Regions from separate parts of the Dielma fastidiosa genome, predicted to be linked through region 2. Evidence: a T-box and tRNA genes for the amino acid it is inferred to sense, from the RefSeq annotation. Region 2 holds a T-box; the other holds one or more tRNA genes.
What was found. The T-box of region 2 lies ahead of serS (serine--tRNA ligase). A T-box ahead of a tRNA ligase gene usually reads a tRNA of that ligase, here a tRNA-Ser.

Region 1: it encodes a tRNA-Ser, which carries the amino acid that the T-box ahead of serS (serine--tRNA ligase) is inferred to sense. The anticodon was not compared.

The regions. Positions count from the first base shown of each region.
Region 1 covers NZ_QRQL01000009.1:11,558-19,082, forward strand. The annotation lists gene mreC (rod shape-determining protein MreC) at 1-172, opposite strand, end outside; gene radC (RadC family protein) at 231-917, opposite strand; gene DWZ33_RS14620 (hypothetical protein) at 898-1,311, opposite strand; gene DWZ33_RS18030 (hypothetical protein) at 1,357-1,530, opposite strand; gene DWZ33_RS14625 (3'-5' exonuclease) at 1,594-2,409, opposite strand; tRNA gene DWZ33_RS14630 (tRNA-Lys) at 2,532-2,607, opposite strand; gene DWZ33_RS14635 (GNAT family N-acetyltransferase) at 2,838-3,860, shown strand; tRNA gene DWZ33_RS14640 (tRNA-Ser) at 3,947-4,034, shown strand; gene DWZ33_RS14645 (serine hydrolase) at 4,197-5,288, opposite strand; gene DWZ33_RS14650 (DNA-deoxyinosine glycosylase) at 5,306-5,782, opposite strand; gene rimO (30S ribosomal protein S12 methylthiotransferase RimO) at 5,775-7,079, opposite strand; gene DWZ33_RS14660 (SpaA isopeptide-forming pilin-related protein) at 7,187-7,525, opposite strand, start outside.
Region 2 covers NZ_QRQL01000007.1:71,505-79,029, forward strand. The annotation lists gene dnaX (DNA polymerase III subunit gamma/tau) at 1-437, opposite strand, end outside; gene tadA (tRNA adenosine(34) deaminase TadA) at 559-1,026, opposite strand; RNA gene ffs (signal recognition particle sRNA small type) at 1,048-1,137, opposite strand; gene serS (serine--tRNA ligase) at 1,364-2,650, opposite strand; T-box leader at 2,689-2,898, opposite strand; gene gyrA (DNA gyrase subunit A) at 2,915-5,428, opposite strand; gene gyrB (DNA topoisomerase (ATP-hydrolyzing) subunit B) at 5,440-7,380, opposite strand; gene recF (DNA replication/repair protein RecF) at 7,397-7,525, opposite strand, start outside.

The sequences.
Region 1 (7,525 bases), on a different contig from region 2:
AGTTGCTGATGGTTTCAATCGGTGCATCAATCAAACTGTATTTAAGCATGATTAAAGGATCGTATACAAGATCTAATACAATATTAGACCTGCCGCTAGTAGCTATCGCAAATGCCAGACACACGGTAATCAGGGCCAGCATGATTTTTTGAAATCTTGTAAATCTAGACATAACATCACCTTTGATTATTATAACACAGAGGTTCTGTTTTCAATATCATTTTATGATTTTATTCAATTTGCGGCAGCAAACCTTGTTCCCGAAAGCTTAAATAAGCATTGTTGCCAACAATCAAATGATCAAGCAATGGGATACCGACCGTCCTCCCTGCCTCGCTGATTGCCTGCGTAGCCGTAATATCATTGGGGCTTGGCGTTACATCGCCGCTGGGATGATTATGTACGCAAATGATTTTACTGGCATTCAATTTAACCGCTTCTTTATAGATTTCCCGGGGATGGACGATTGTACGGTCAAGCGAGCCGATAAAAATTGTCTTATCCTTGAGAATCTGATTTTTAGTACCAAGAAAAACCACGATGAAATGCTCCTGATCCATGAAACCGATCTTTTTATTTAGCCAGTCGGTAAGACAGGCAGGATTGTCAATCCTAAATGTAGGGGCAACAGATTCACAGGAAATTCTTTTAGATAATTCAAAGCATGCCAAAAGGCCAATCGCTTTCGCTTTTTTAATACCGCGGATCTGAATCAGCTCTTCGTAAGTCAATTGCGTAAGCATTGCCAGATTTTGCTGCATCGATAATACTTGATCAGCAAGTTCTAAAACTGACTGCCCCTTGACACCGCTGCGCAGAATGATGGCCAGTAAATCCCGATTGCTGCACTGTTCAATACCATAGCGAAGCACCTTCTCCCGGGGCCGCTCCCGCTCATTAATTTCCTTTACCTTGATTTTGCATCAACTCCATAACTTTTTCAAAATCCTGATTTTTTACTGCTTCTTTGAAGGCACTGTCCTTTGATTCAATCTCTTTGTATATGTATGCGTAACCGGCACCGGCCAAAATTGTCTGATCCGCTTTAGTCTTTACGCCATCTTCTGACAATGAACAAACAACAATGGTTAGTGAATCCTGCTGATAGCTGTATGGTTTAAGATTCATCGCCGTCAGTGATTCCATGACTTTATTGGCGTTGTCCTGATTCTGATAAATACCGATTTGATTCATCGACAGCCGGGTAATGGTACTTTGGGGAGTGATCATCATAAAGCCTATCACATAGATTGCGGAAAACAGACAGCTTAGCAACAGGGCGAAAAAAATAACTGAGCGTTTTTTATTCATAGCTTCACCTCAATAAAGCATATGAAATTACAAAATCAGGTAGACCTAATCACCCCATTGAATGTTGATGCCTGGGATGGATATTTTACCACGTGATGATGTGATAATTTTAATTATTGCAGCAACACCGGCAGCTACCGCGACATAACCAAGCAAAGCCGTAGCAGTGACGAGACCTCCCTTCAACTGCTTCATTTCTTTTTCATTTAAAGGGATCATCGATTCACCTCCTCTACTTCTATATACGCAAAACAAATTGAAGTGATTAAAAAAAGATGCAGCTTACTGCACCTTGACCTTAAAACGCTGAAGTAGTTCATGTTCCGATAATATAATAAAAGGATGATCGCTGAGTTCCATGGATCGCTGATAAGGCTTCTCCATACCACCCAATACAAGGATATCTGTATCCGTGCTCATTTTCTCATCAAGTACAGCATTAACCGCCGAAAGCTGAAGCACTAAATTTTTACTGTCAATCAAGCTTAGGGGACCGGCAATTACAATATGACAATTGGCAAGTGTTTCAAAATTCTTACAGCTCTGCAGCAAACGCTTCTTTTCTTTCAATTCATTCAGCTTGCGAAGCTCATCATAAACACCTTTCGTTGACATACAATCAGCCAGCGCGCGATGGGCACCGTTTGAAGTGACACGGAAATATTGAACCAGATCCTGAAGTCGGTGATGAGGCAGCTGCGGCAGCAGATGCCGGCTTAATTTCAATGTATCAACACTTGTATTATTCAATTCAATAATACCGAATTCACTGCATTTTTTTCTGAGAAAGGATAAATCAAAATTAATATTATGACCTAAGATTTTATCATCCTCTACAAAATCCAAAAACTGCGGCAGTATCATTTCGATTGATTCACACATTTCTACCATTTCATCATCAATACCTGTTAGGTTGGTAATAAATCTTGAAATAGGCCGCAGCGGATTGATCAATTCACTGAAAGTATTAACTATCTCATGATTTTTTACCTTAATTGCCGCGATTTCTATAATCGCATCATTGGCCGCATTTAAGCCTGTTGTTTCAATATCGACAACCGTATAATCAGATGGGAATTCTAAAATTGACTTACGCATGCCTACCACCTCCTTTTTCTGCTGTTTATCATTATACTATAAGTACACATAAATCTCATCAAATATATAAAAAATCGGGATATATTCTCTGTTCCCAGATGATATCCCGATATTTATTTAAATGGTGACCTGTCAGGGAATCGAACCCTGGACCCACTGATTAAGAGTCAGTTGCTCTGCCAGCTGAGCTAACAAGTCATCTTGCTTGATTATGATACGATAAATAATAATATTTGTCAACAACATTTTATAAAAAAAGATTTAATTTTCTTCTTTATCTGTATCAACATTTTTGAAGTCCGGATCATTCTTATTCAGATAAATGGAAACTACTGGTCAGATAAGCCGATCTTCATTTTACATTGAGCAGAAATAGACAAGCAGTATTCCTATAAATCAGTTAAAATGTAAGTATAGGAGGACTAATTATGGATTTAGAAAATATAATACGAAATAGGCGCAGCATCCGCCGCTATTTATCTGATGATATTGATGCTGAAACTATCGGCCGGCTGATTGAGTGCGGCAGGCTTTGTCAGTCAGCGAAAAATCGGCAGCCATGGAAAATCATGGTGCTTAAGGGAGAAACTAAAAATCAAATCGCGGATATCATGCTAACCTGCTATAAGCCATCATTTAATGATCGTTCGAACAGCGCCGCTGCTTCAGCTGCAGTTATTAAAAATGCCCCGCTTTTATTTTTGATTTTTCAGGAAGTTGATGAAGCATGGCAGACCAGCGATTTAGTATCAATCGGTGCTATGATTGAGCATATTTGTCTTGAGGCTGTCCATCTTGGTTTAGGTTCGCTTTGGATCAGAGATACGGTATATACAGAAGCTAAAATAGCTCAGGCTGTCGGTTATCCGGATTTAAGACTGATATCCGCTATTGCGATCGGCAAACCAGCAGAAACACCAGCACCAAGACCACGCAAGACAACAGCGCAGATTCTTCTTAAAGAAAAAACTACATTCTTAACCACTCAGCGATGTCAGCTCGCTCATGCCATGCCTGCTGATTTTGAAAATTTGATGCCGTTTTACACGGATTCACTGCTTAGAACTTTTTTGGGCGGCAGTCTCAGTGATAATCAGGCGCAGCAAAACATACGAGCTATAATTGCTGACACTCAAGGAATTCATCTTACGGTAAAACTAAATGACGGCACTTTAATAGGTTTAATTGAAATTACACCTCACCACAATATGATAGATAAAGAGATTTCTTATATTTTTTTAAAAGAATATTGGAGTCAGGGCTATGCTTTTGAATGTCTGCAGGCTGTACTCGAATATTGCCGTACTCAATTAAAACTGACACATATTCTTATTGAAACACAAAGCAAGAACATCGCTTCACGCAAATTGGCAGAAAAGCTAAACGGTGAATTAAAGCAGAAATTAATAAGATTTAACGAAGAACAATGTATTTATGTCATTAACCTGTAAGCTACAGCTTTCCATTCATTGTGATTTTCACTAGCAAATTTTCGAAGTTTATTGACAAAAATCAAAAATCAGATAAAATAGAGAGCGGAGAGTTGGCCGAGCGGTTTAAGGCACCATCTTGGAAAGGTGGCGTAGTGCAAGCTACCGCGAGTTCGAATCTCGTGCTCTCCGCCAGATAAAAGATAAGCGCCTGATTATGGGCGCTTTTAATATATCATTAAATAATATGGTGTAAATTTGGTGTATGACAAATGCTTAAATGTATATGCTCTGTAACAATATATGAAGTAAGCGCCCGTTGTTCAGGCGCTTTTCTTATCCATATAAAATTACCAATTAAACATTTTCTCCATAATGAACAGCGGCATAGAGTTCCATCATTCTTGCCAATTCAGCAATTACTTGTTTAGAATTTATGATATCTTTAGTAAACACGCCCAATAAAATGGGTTCCTCTGTATACAAGATTCCCATATCATGTTCGACATTACCATACAAACCATATTTATGAGCAATTTCAATATCATCAATCAGCTGTTTAAAATAGGCATCGGGTTCTGCCTCTTTCATATCCCGAATGATTTTTGCATAATCATCTGCGTTTTGATAAAGCGAACGTATAACATTCAGCATTAATTCTGCAGTAATCAAATTCTCTGAATAAAAAGCAGCAGGATATCGTTTAGGATAAAAAGCGGCATAGTCCATGCGGAATAAATCTTTAGTAAACCGATTGTAATTTCTAAGCAGAATATTGGTCGCTGTATTATCTGAATTCATGATACTTTGCTGAAGCAGATAGTCAACGCTGAGTGCTGAATTAACCGCGTTGTCAAGGGCAGTTCGACCGCCGCCGGCTTCTATATCCTCTTCAATAAACTGCAGCACTGTCGTATAGCTGAGCTTGTCCGCATGAATCATATCGGTGTAAAGCATAGCCAGCGGTACTTTTATCGTACTTGCGCCAGTGAACAATTCACTGCCGTTATATAGATAGGCCGCACCGCTTACCGTATTCTGATAGAAAAAGCCAATACTATCGCTATCCAGATCATGATGATCCAGATATTGCTCCACAAGCTCATCCGGGGTATTATTCTGCAGATCATACATCATAAATTCATCATCCCTTATCAACGCATAGGTCTTGCACAGCGTACTGCTGTTTTGATATTCATCTTCTGCTTCAACACAAACCTCGATATGATTTTCGTCGGCTGATTCAGCCTTGGTTTCCACCGTAAAGTTACTGATATCAGTCACAATAGCGAGCTTATTCAAGTCATACTGTCCTTCAACCAGATAGGGCTTTTCGACAAAAGTAATCACTGGCGCTGTCTGATCCATCGCAAAGATCTGAATCAGATTATTTTCACTGCTGCAGCCGCTCAGTAAAGCGGCCAGCAGCAGCAGTAAAGCTTTTTTCATTTTATCACCTTCAATTGTTAAGTGTTCAAAGCCTTTAACCAAACCTCAAACAGCTCACGCTCTTTGATTGTGCGGTTCGCATTGCTGGTTGACGGCAGATAGATGATTTCACAGTCAACCTGAGCTTTAAAATGGCGGTCAAAAAGCTCGGCGGCTTTTTTTCCATTACAGATGATTCTGCAAATGGCCGGTGCTTTTTCCAAAAGGCCTAAAATATCACTGCAGATCGGATTTTTAATCTTGCTGTCAAGACTTCCCTCACGTTCACAGCCTTGGATGACATCCCACAAAGCAAAATCATAATCAAGGATCATTTGCTTTTTGGCATCATAATCAGGAAACTGGCGGCCGCTGTATACACTCATTATTTTCCAGAAACGATTCAGATGAAAGCCATAGTATTCCTGCTTCTCTAATGATACCACCGATGGCATAGAACCTAGTATTAATGTTTTAGAATGATCGCTGTAAATCGGTTCAAAGCCTTTAAGCATAGACTTCTTCACCAATTAAATCATGGACGCGGGCTTCTGTGATTTTAACCTGCACAAAGCTGCCAAATTCAATCACGCGATCTGATTTGAAAATGATCCAGCCGTCGATTTCATCCGGTGCACTGTTTTTTCCTCGGCCGCGGTAATTACCCACTAAGCCATCCTGTGCTTCAACAAGTACCTCCATCACTTCACCGATATGCTGCTGATTATTAGCTAAAGAGATTGCCTCTTGGGTTTCCATCAGTGCTGCAAGTCGGGCTTCTTTGATTTCCTCATCCACTGTTTCATCCATATCATAAGCAACGGTATCCTCTTCCGGTGAATAGGTAAAAGCCCCCATCCGATCCCAGCGTACCGCTTTAGTAAATGCCATTAAATCGTTAAATTCAGCTTCACCCTCATGAGGAAAACCGACAATATTAGTTGTCCTTAATGTTGGGCTTGGGAAAAGCTCACGAATCCGTTCTATCAGTTTTAAAGCATCTTCTACACTGCCCCGGCGATTCATCAGCTTTAGCATTTTGTCATTGCCATGCTGCATCGGGATATCAAAATAAGGCAGAACCTTAGGCAGCTTCGTCATGCCAACCAGCAATTCATCGGTAATTTCATCCGGATACATATATAAAATGCGAATCCAATGAAAACCTTCAATTTCATGAAGCTGCTGAAGCAATGTCAAAAGACTTAACTTGCCATAACGATCCAATCCATATTTAGTTGTATCCTGTGCAATCAGCACCAATTCTTTTACTCCGTTTGCTGCCAGCTGTTTCGCTTCTGCCACAATATCTTCCATCTTAAAGCTGACATTGCCGCCGCGAATCAGCGGAATAGCACAATAGGTACAATTATTGCTGCAGCCTTCAGCAATCTTCAGATAAGCTGTCCAAGGCTTGCTGGATACCAAACGCTCACTTTTCCCATAGGAAACCAGCTGCTCAATTTCCAAGACTTCCGATAAAATCTCATTCAATTTCGGATATTCTGAAATTGATACAACCCGATCAATTTCAGGAATCTCATCGATTAAATCTTGCTTATAGCGCTGAGCCAAACAGCCAAGCACAATCAGTTTCTTACAATGACCATTTTTATACTCTGCCATTTCCAAAATTGTATTGATGCCTTCCTCTTTTGCCGGATTAATAAATCCGCATGTATTAATTAATATGGCTTCTGCTTCCTTAGGATCGGCAACAAATTCGTGACCGCCCTGTCTCAGCATCCCCATGATTCGCTCACTATCGACTAAATTCTTACTGCATCCAAGTGATATAAATCCGATTTTCATGCTTTAACACCTCACACTTTCCTTAACTTCTGTACTAATATATCATGAAACATTTTTAATTGAAAGAGAAAGGATATGTTTTTCCATGAAAGTCAGATATTACCGGTTTATAGCGATTTTTTAAGCATTTTAATCAGCACAAACAAGAACGCGGATAAGCAAAGTACCAAGAGAGGTTCATTGACAGACTTGTCAGATGCCGCGGTGCCAGTTTCCGGATAGGTTTTCATTATTTCACCGGGCTGATTAATGAATATCATCTCGGGATCATCATAAAGCTCCACTGTTTTTAACACATCATCAATAATGAAGCCAGCCGGTGCTTTCGTTTCTTTAAGATAATAAGTTCCTGCTTTAATTCCTGAAAATTCCGCATAGCCCAAATCATCGGTAACCGCCTTCGCATAGCTTTCAAACTGTGCATCATATAGGGTAAATTCCGCGCC
Region 2 (7,525 bases):
GGCGGTTCCTCAATTGTTTTCAGCAGCGCATTAAAAGCACCTGCTGACATCATATGTACCTCATCTATGATATAAACTTTATATTTACCCTTTAAAGGCGCATATTTAACTTTCTCTATTAATTCACGTACTTCATCAACACCATTATTACTGGCAGCGTCAATTTCAATAACATCGGGATGACTGCCGTCTTGAACAGCAAGACAGTTGCTGCATTTTAAACAAGGCTTGTTATCATCAGCTTCACAATTGATTGCTTTAGCGAATATCTTAGCTATTGTTGTTTTACCTGTACCTCTTGGGCCGCAAAACAAATAAGCATGTGCTATTTTATTCTGTCTAACAGCATTTTGCAGCGTTTTAACGATATGCTGCTGACCAGCAACTTCATCAAAGTTAGTGGGCCGATATGTACGATATAATGCTTTATATGCCATAAAACACCTGCTTTCCTGCCTTTTTATTATATCAAAAATAAGCGTTTATTAATAGCAGAATATCGCTAGAAAATGATTTCCATCGCACTGAGAAATAACATACCAAATAAAAAAGAAACATTTAATTGTTTCTCTGTTTTTTCTCTTCTCTTTTGCGTTTAAAGAATTTTTTTAATAATTCAGAACATTCTTCTTTTAATATACCCTTCGTTACTTCTGGATAATGATTAAAACCTTTGATTTCATACATCTGCATGCAGCTTTCAATACATCCGCCCTTTGGATCAGCAGCACCATAAACAACACGCTTGATTCTTGATTGCAGAATAGCACCCGAACACATAGGACATGGTTCTAAGGTTACATATAAAGTACAATTTTCAAGCCGCCATGTGCCAAGCTTCTTGCAGGCCTTCTGTATAGCTAATATTTCCGCATGGGCTAATGAATCCTGTTTAGTTTCTCTTAGATTATGTGCGCGGGCAATGATTTTGTCTTCCAGTACGATAACAGCACCGATAGGTACTTCATCGATACTTTCTGCCTTCATTGCTTCCTTGATAGCAGCCTTCATATACTTTTCGTCCATATCATCCCTCGATTCGGATATAATAAAAGCTACCACACATGAAAGAGCTCCCTTATGGCTGCTTCGTTCCCGACCTGACCAGGTTCAGTAGATTCCATTGTGATAGCTATATTATTATACTAAACAATTGTGATTCTTTCAAGTGCTTCATGATTATTTTAGTCAAATTCCATAAAATAGTATACGCAGACACTTCATAAGAGCTTTTCTTAATAATTCAGTATTATACGAATGGCAATCAATATAATAATATCATCGACATATAACGTCCAATTGAATTAACTATGCAAAAGAAAAGGAGTGAATCAAATCACTCCCATATGTTTCACGTGAAACATTATTTTTTCTTTTCTATCTTCTTCATACCACCCATATAAGGTTGTAAAGCTTCAGGAATGTTCACTGATCCATCAGCGTTTAAGTTATTCTCAAGGAATGCAATCAGCATACGCGGAGGTGCAACTACCGTATTATTTAATGTATGAGCAAAATATTTGCCGTTATCACCACTAACACGAATTTGCAGACGACGAGCCTGTGCGTCACCTAAATTGGAACAGCTGCCTACCTCGAAATACTTCTTCTGGCGTGGTGACCATGCTTCTACATCCACAGATTTAACTTTTAAATCAGCTAAATCACCAGAACAGCATTCCAATGTGCGCACTGGGATATCTAATGATCTGAACAGATCAACGGTATTCTGCCATAATTTATCATACCACATAGCACTTTCTTCAGGCTTACATACAACAATCATTTCCTGCTTTTCAAATTGATGAATTCTGTATACGCCGCGTTCTTCAAGACCATGCGCCCCTTTTTCCTTACGGAAGCAAGGTGAATAGCTCGTTAAAGTCTTTGGCAGCTCTTTTTCTTCAAGAATTGTATCAATGAATTTACCAATCATTGAATGCTCACTTGTACCGATCAGATACAAATCCTCGCCTTCAATTTTATACATCATCGCATCCATTTCCGCAAAGCTCATTACGCCAGTCACAACATTACTTCTAATCATAAACGGCGGCACGCAATATGTGAAACCACGGTTTATCATAAAATCACGGGCATAAGAGATAACTGCTGAGTGAAGACGCGCAATATCGCCCATTAAATAGTAGAAACCATTACCGGCTACTTTTCTAGCACTGTCCAAATCAATACCATCAAAAGCTTCCATAATTTCTGTGTGATAAGGAATCTCAAAATCAGGAACAACTGGTTCACCATATCTTTGAACTTCCACATTTTCACTGTCATCCTTACCAATAGGAACACTAGGATCAATGATATTAGGTATCGTCATCATGATCTTCTTAACTTTTTCACCAAGTTCAACTTCTTTTTCTTCCAATGCTTTCAGACGGTCTGCTTGTTCGCTGACCTTCTTCTTCATTGCTTCAGCTTCTTCTTTTTTACCTTGAGCCATTAAAGCACCAATAGACTTTGACACCTTATTCTTTTCGGCTCTTAAAGTTTCAGCTTCCTTTTTAGTATTACGGTTCTCAATATCCAATGCGATAACTTCATCTACTAAAGGAAGTTTTGAATCCTGAAATTTCTTACGGATATTTTCTCTTACTAAATCAGGATTTTCTCTTATCAATTTAATATCAATCATTTTAATGTCCTCCTTGATAATAAAAAAGAGGTATCGTTTAAAGGGACGATACCTCGTGTTGCCACCCTTCTTGACAAAAGTAAACTTCCCTTTTGTCATCTCTAAGCTATAACGGTGCTGCCGTAATCGGATACTAATTTCACCGATTCACTCATGAGCTGATTTCAATGCCTGCCACTGATAACTCACACCAACCGTTATCTCTCTGAAAGCTTAAGACATTTACTTCTCTCAATCATCGCTTTCTAATTCTTAATAATTTAATCATGCTTCGTTATCATTGTCAATTATTTCAGCTGTATTTTCAACGATATTCTCAGCATTTTCCTCTGTTTCTGTAATTTCTTCAGCTTCTTCTTTCTCAACGATAGTTACTTTAGAAACCACTGCATCACTGTCGGATAAATTGATTAATCTAACGCCCTTAGTATTTCTGCCATAAGATGCGACATTCTCTAAGCTTAAGCGAATGATAATACCTTCATTTGTGACAATCATCGCGTCTTCATCACCATTTACAGTATGAATGCAAATCAAATTGCCGGTTGCTTCTGAAACATTAATTGTCAGAACCCCCTTAGCACCTCGCTTAGACATACGATAATCGGCAATTGGTGTTTTCTTGCCGTATCCCTTTTCAGTGACAGAAAGAATATGTGATCCTTCTTTAGATGTTGCCAAACCTACAACATAACCACCATCAACATTCATACCCTTAACACCGATTGATTTACGGCCCATTGGTCGAATGTCTGATTCATGGAAACGTGCAACCTTACCATTTGATGCAGCAATCAGAATTTCATCATCACCCGTAGTTTCCTTCACACCGATTAATTCATCATTTTCATTCAGAACAATAGCGATCTTACCTTTCTTCATGATATTTGTGAATTCTGAAGTTGCTGTTTTCTTAACTAATCCGTTCTTCGTAGCAAAAACATAATTAGCAGAACCACTGTCTTTCTTAACTGCAATCATTGCTTTAATCTTTTCTTCTTTTTCAAGTTCAAGCAGGTTAACGATAGGCATTCCCTTAGAAGTACGGCTTGATAAAGGAACCTGATAGCCCTTAATGCGATAAACCTTACCAAAATTAGAGAATAGCAGTAAATTGTCATGAGTTGACATTGTCAGCAGGAAGTCTACTACATCATCTTCATTAACTGCCATGCCCTTCACACCCTTACCGCCACGATTCTGTGTACGATATGTATCGATAGGCAGACGCTTGATATAACCATTGGTTGTCATCGTAATAACAATATCTTCAACAGGTATTAAATCCTCATCCTGCATATCAAAATCAGCATCACTGATTTCAGTACGGCGGTCATCACCGTATTTATCCCGAACTTCTGTCAATTCATTTCTGATGATTTCAAGTACACGGGAATGATTTGCAAGAATATCCTTTAAATCTGTGATTACTTTCATTAATGAGTCATATTCACTTTCAATCTTATCTCTTTCCAAACCAGTTAATCTTCTTAACTGCATTTCCAGAATTGCTTTAGCCTGAATTTCACTGAGATTAAATTGACTCATCAAACCATTCAATGCTTCCGCATTATCTCTTGATCCGCGGATCAACGCTATAATCGCATCAATATGATCCAAAGCAATTTTTAAACCTTCTAAAATATGTGCGCGGTCTTCGGCTTTTCTTAATTCAAAACGAGTTCTGCGCTCAGTAACATCGATCTGATGTTCCACGTAACACTGAAGTGCTTCTTTAACACCCAAAAGCTTTGGCGCACCATCAACTAATGCCAATAAATTAACGCCAAATGATGTCTGCAGTGAAGTCATTCGATATAACTGGTTCAGCAGCACATCAGCCTGAACATCTTTTCTTAATTCAATAACGATACGGATACCTTCACGATTTGATTCATCGCGTAAATCGGTAATTCCCTCGATAATTTTCTCTCTGACTAATGATGCAATCTTTTCAACAAGATTAGCCTTATTAACCTGATATGGAATTTCAGTAACGATTAATCGTTTCTTGCCATTATCCATTTCTTCAACATTGACACGTGATCGAGTTACGATGCTGCCGCGGCCTGTTTCAAAAGCCTGTTTAATACCTGAACGGCCTAAAATAATACCACCGGTAGGAAAATCAGGTCCGTAGATATAATTTTCCATTAGCTCCATCGTTGTAATATCCGGATTGTCCATAATTGCTAATGTCGCGTTGATAGCTTCACGCAGATTATGCGGCGGGATATTGGTAGCCATACCAACCGCAATACCCACGGCTCCATTTACAATCAGATTAGGAAAACGAGCTGGCAGAACAACTGGTTCTTTTTCCTCACCATCATAGTTATCCATAAAATCAACGGTATCTTTTTGAATATCCTTCAGCAATTCCATTGAAATCTTAGACATACGGGCTTCTGTATAACGCATCGCCGCCGCGCCGTCACCATCAATCGAACCAAAGTTACCATGCCCTTGAACTAATTCATAACGATATGAGAAATCCTGACTCATACGTACCATTGCGTCATATACTGCGGTATCGCCATGCGGATGATACTTACCGATAACGTCACCGACGATTCTCGCTGATTTCTTATAAGGTTTATCCGCCACAATTCCTAATTCATTCATTGAATGCAGGATACGGCGGTGTACAGGCTTCAAACCATCTCGTACATCTGGTAATGCACGGGCAACAATAACAGACATCGCGTAATCTAAGAAAGAAGTACGCATTTCATCCGATATTTCTCTATAAATGAGTTTATCATTATTTATATCCATGTGTATCCCTCCTAGATATCAAGATTCTTAACATAAATTGCGTTGTCAGTAATGAAATTACGACGCGGCTCAACTTCATCACCCATCAGCATTTCAAATACCTGATCGGCTTCCATTGCATCTTCTATTTTAACCTGAATCAATGTGCGGTTTGCCGGGTCCATTGTCGTTTCCCACAACTGTTCCGGATTCATTTCACCTAAACCTTTGTAACGCTGGATATTGAATTTATCTCCCATATCCGCTTTAATTTTTTCCATTTGATCATCAGAATAAGCATATTCGATGCGGTTGCCCTTCTGCAGCTTATACAGCGGCGGCTGAGCAATATATACATATCCGCCTTCAATAATAGGTCTTAAATAACGATAGAAGAAAGTCAGCATCAAAGCACGGATATGCGCGCCATCGACATCGGCATCGGTCATGATCATAATTTTATGATAACGAAGCTTGCTGACATCCATTTCTTCACCAATACCGCAGCCGAAAGCCGTAATCATTGAACGTATTTCATTATTTTCAAAAATACGCTGCAGACGAGCCTTTTCAACGTTTAATATCTTACCTCGCAGTGGCAAAATAGCCTGATATTTACTATTTCTTCCCTGCTTAGCACTGCCGCCGGCTGAATCACCCTCGACAATATAGATTTCGCATTCACTTGCGTCTTTGCTTGAGCAGTCAGCCAGCTTGCCAGGCAGACTTGAAATTTCCAGTGCGCTCTTACGGCGTGTCAATTCACGGGCTTTTTTCGCAGCTAAACGTGCCTTGCTTGCTAAAATACATTTATCAAGAATCATCTTTGCTACGTTTGGATTTTCAAGGAAGAAACGCTCAAGCTGATCACCAAATACACTTGAAACAATTTTTCTAACTTCTGAATTACCAAGCTTTGTCTTTGTCTGTCCTTCATACTGTGGATCTGGATGCTTCACTGAAATAATCGCAGTCAAACCTTCACGAACATCATCACCAGACAATGTTTCATCTTTTTTAATTAAGTTATTATCACGCCCATAGTTATTAATAACACGGGTTAAAGCCAGGCGGAAACCTTCTTCATGAGTACCGCCCTCAATCGTATTGATATTATTACAGAACGAATAAATATTTGGCACATAACCGTCATTGTACTGCATTGCAACTTCCGCAATAACGCCATCTTCAGCGCCTTCCACATAAACGATTTCATCATGCACAACTTCTTTATTCTTGTTCAAATAAGCCACATATTCTTTTATACCGCCGGAATATAAATACTCTACATATTTATCCAGCTCATCATATTTGAAAGTCAGCTTAATATTCTTATTCAGGAAAGCCAGCTGACGGATACGTTTATTTAAGACTTCAAAATCATAATGGGTGGTTTCCGTAAAAATCTCTGGATCAGCCGCAAAACGAACCAAGGTTCCATGCTTATCAGGATCACAGTCACCGATGCATGTTAACTCACCGACAGCTTTTCCGCCATCTTCAAAGCGCAGAAAATATACTTTGCTGTCCTGATAAACGGTAACTTCCAGCCATTTACTTAAAGCGTTAACGACACTGGCACCTACACCATGCAGACCGCCTGAAACTTTATACGCGCCGCCGCCGAATTTACCGCCGGCATGCAGGATTGTAAAGATTGTTTCAACCGCTGAAAATCCGCTCTTGGTATTAATACCCACCGGCATACCACGGCCATTATCTTCAACTTCAACAATATCATCCTTCGTAACACGCACATGGATATCAGTAGCATAACCAGCCAGTGCTTCATCAATTGAGTTATCAACGATTTCCCATACCAGATGATGCAGACCCTTTTCAGAGGTTGAACCAATATACATACCCGGTCTTTTACGAACAGCTTCCAAGCCCTCAAGAACCTGAATATCATCAGCGGTATAAGAATGCTCTACCTTATCTTCTAAATCAAAATGCTCATGCTTTTCTTCCATGCTAGTTCCTCCTTGCCTAGTTCTTCAGTTTCCCATTTTCGATCGTATAGAAATTAACCATTCGATCATTCAGCGAATTCATCAGATCCGTAGCGGAAATAAAAATCTGAATTTCTTTGGGTAATAAATCCAACAGCTTGCTGCG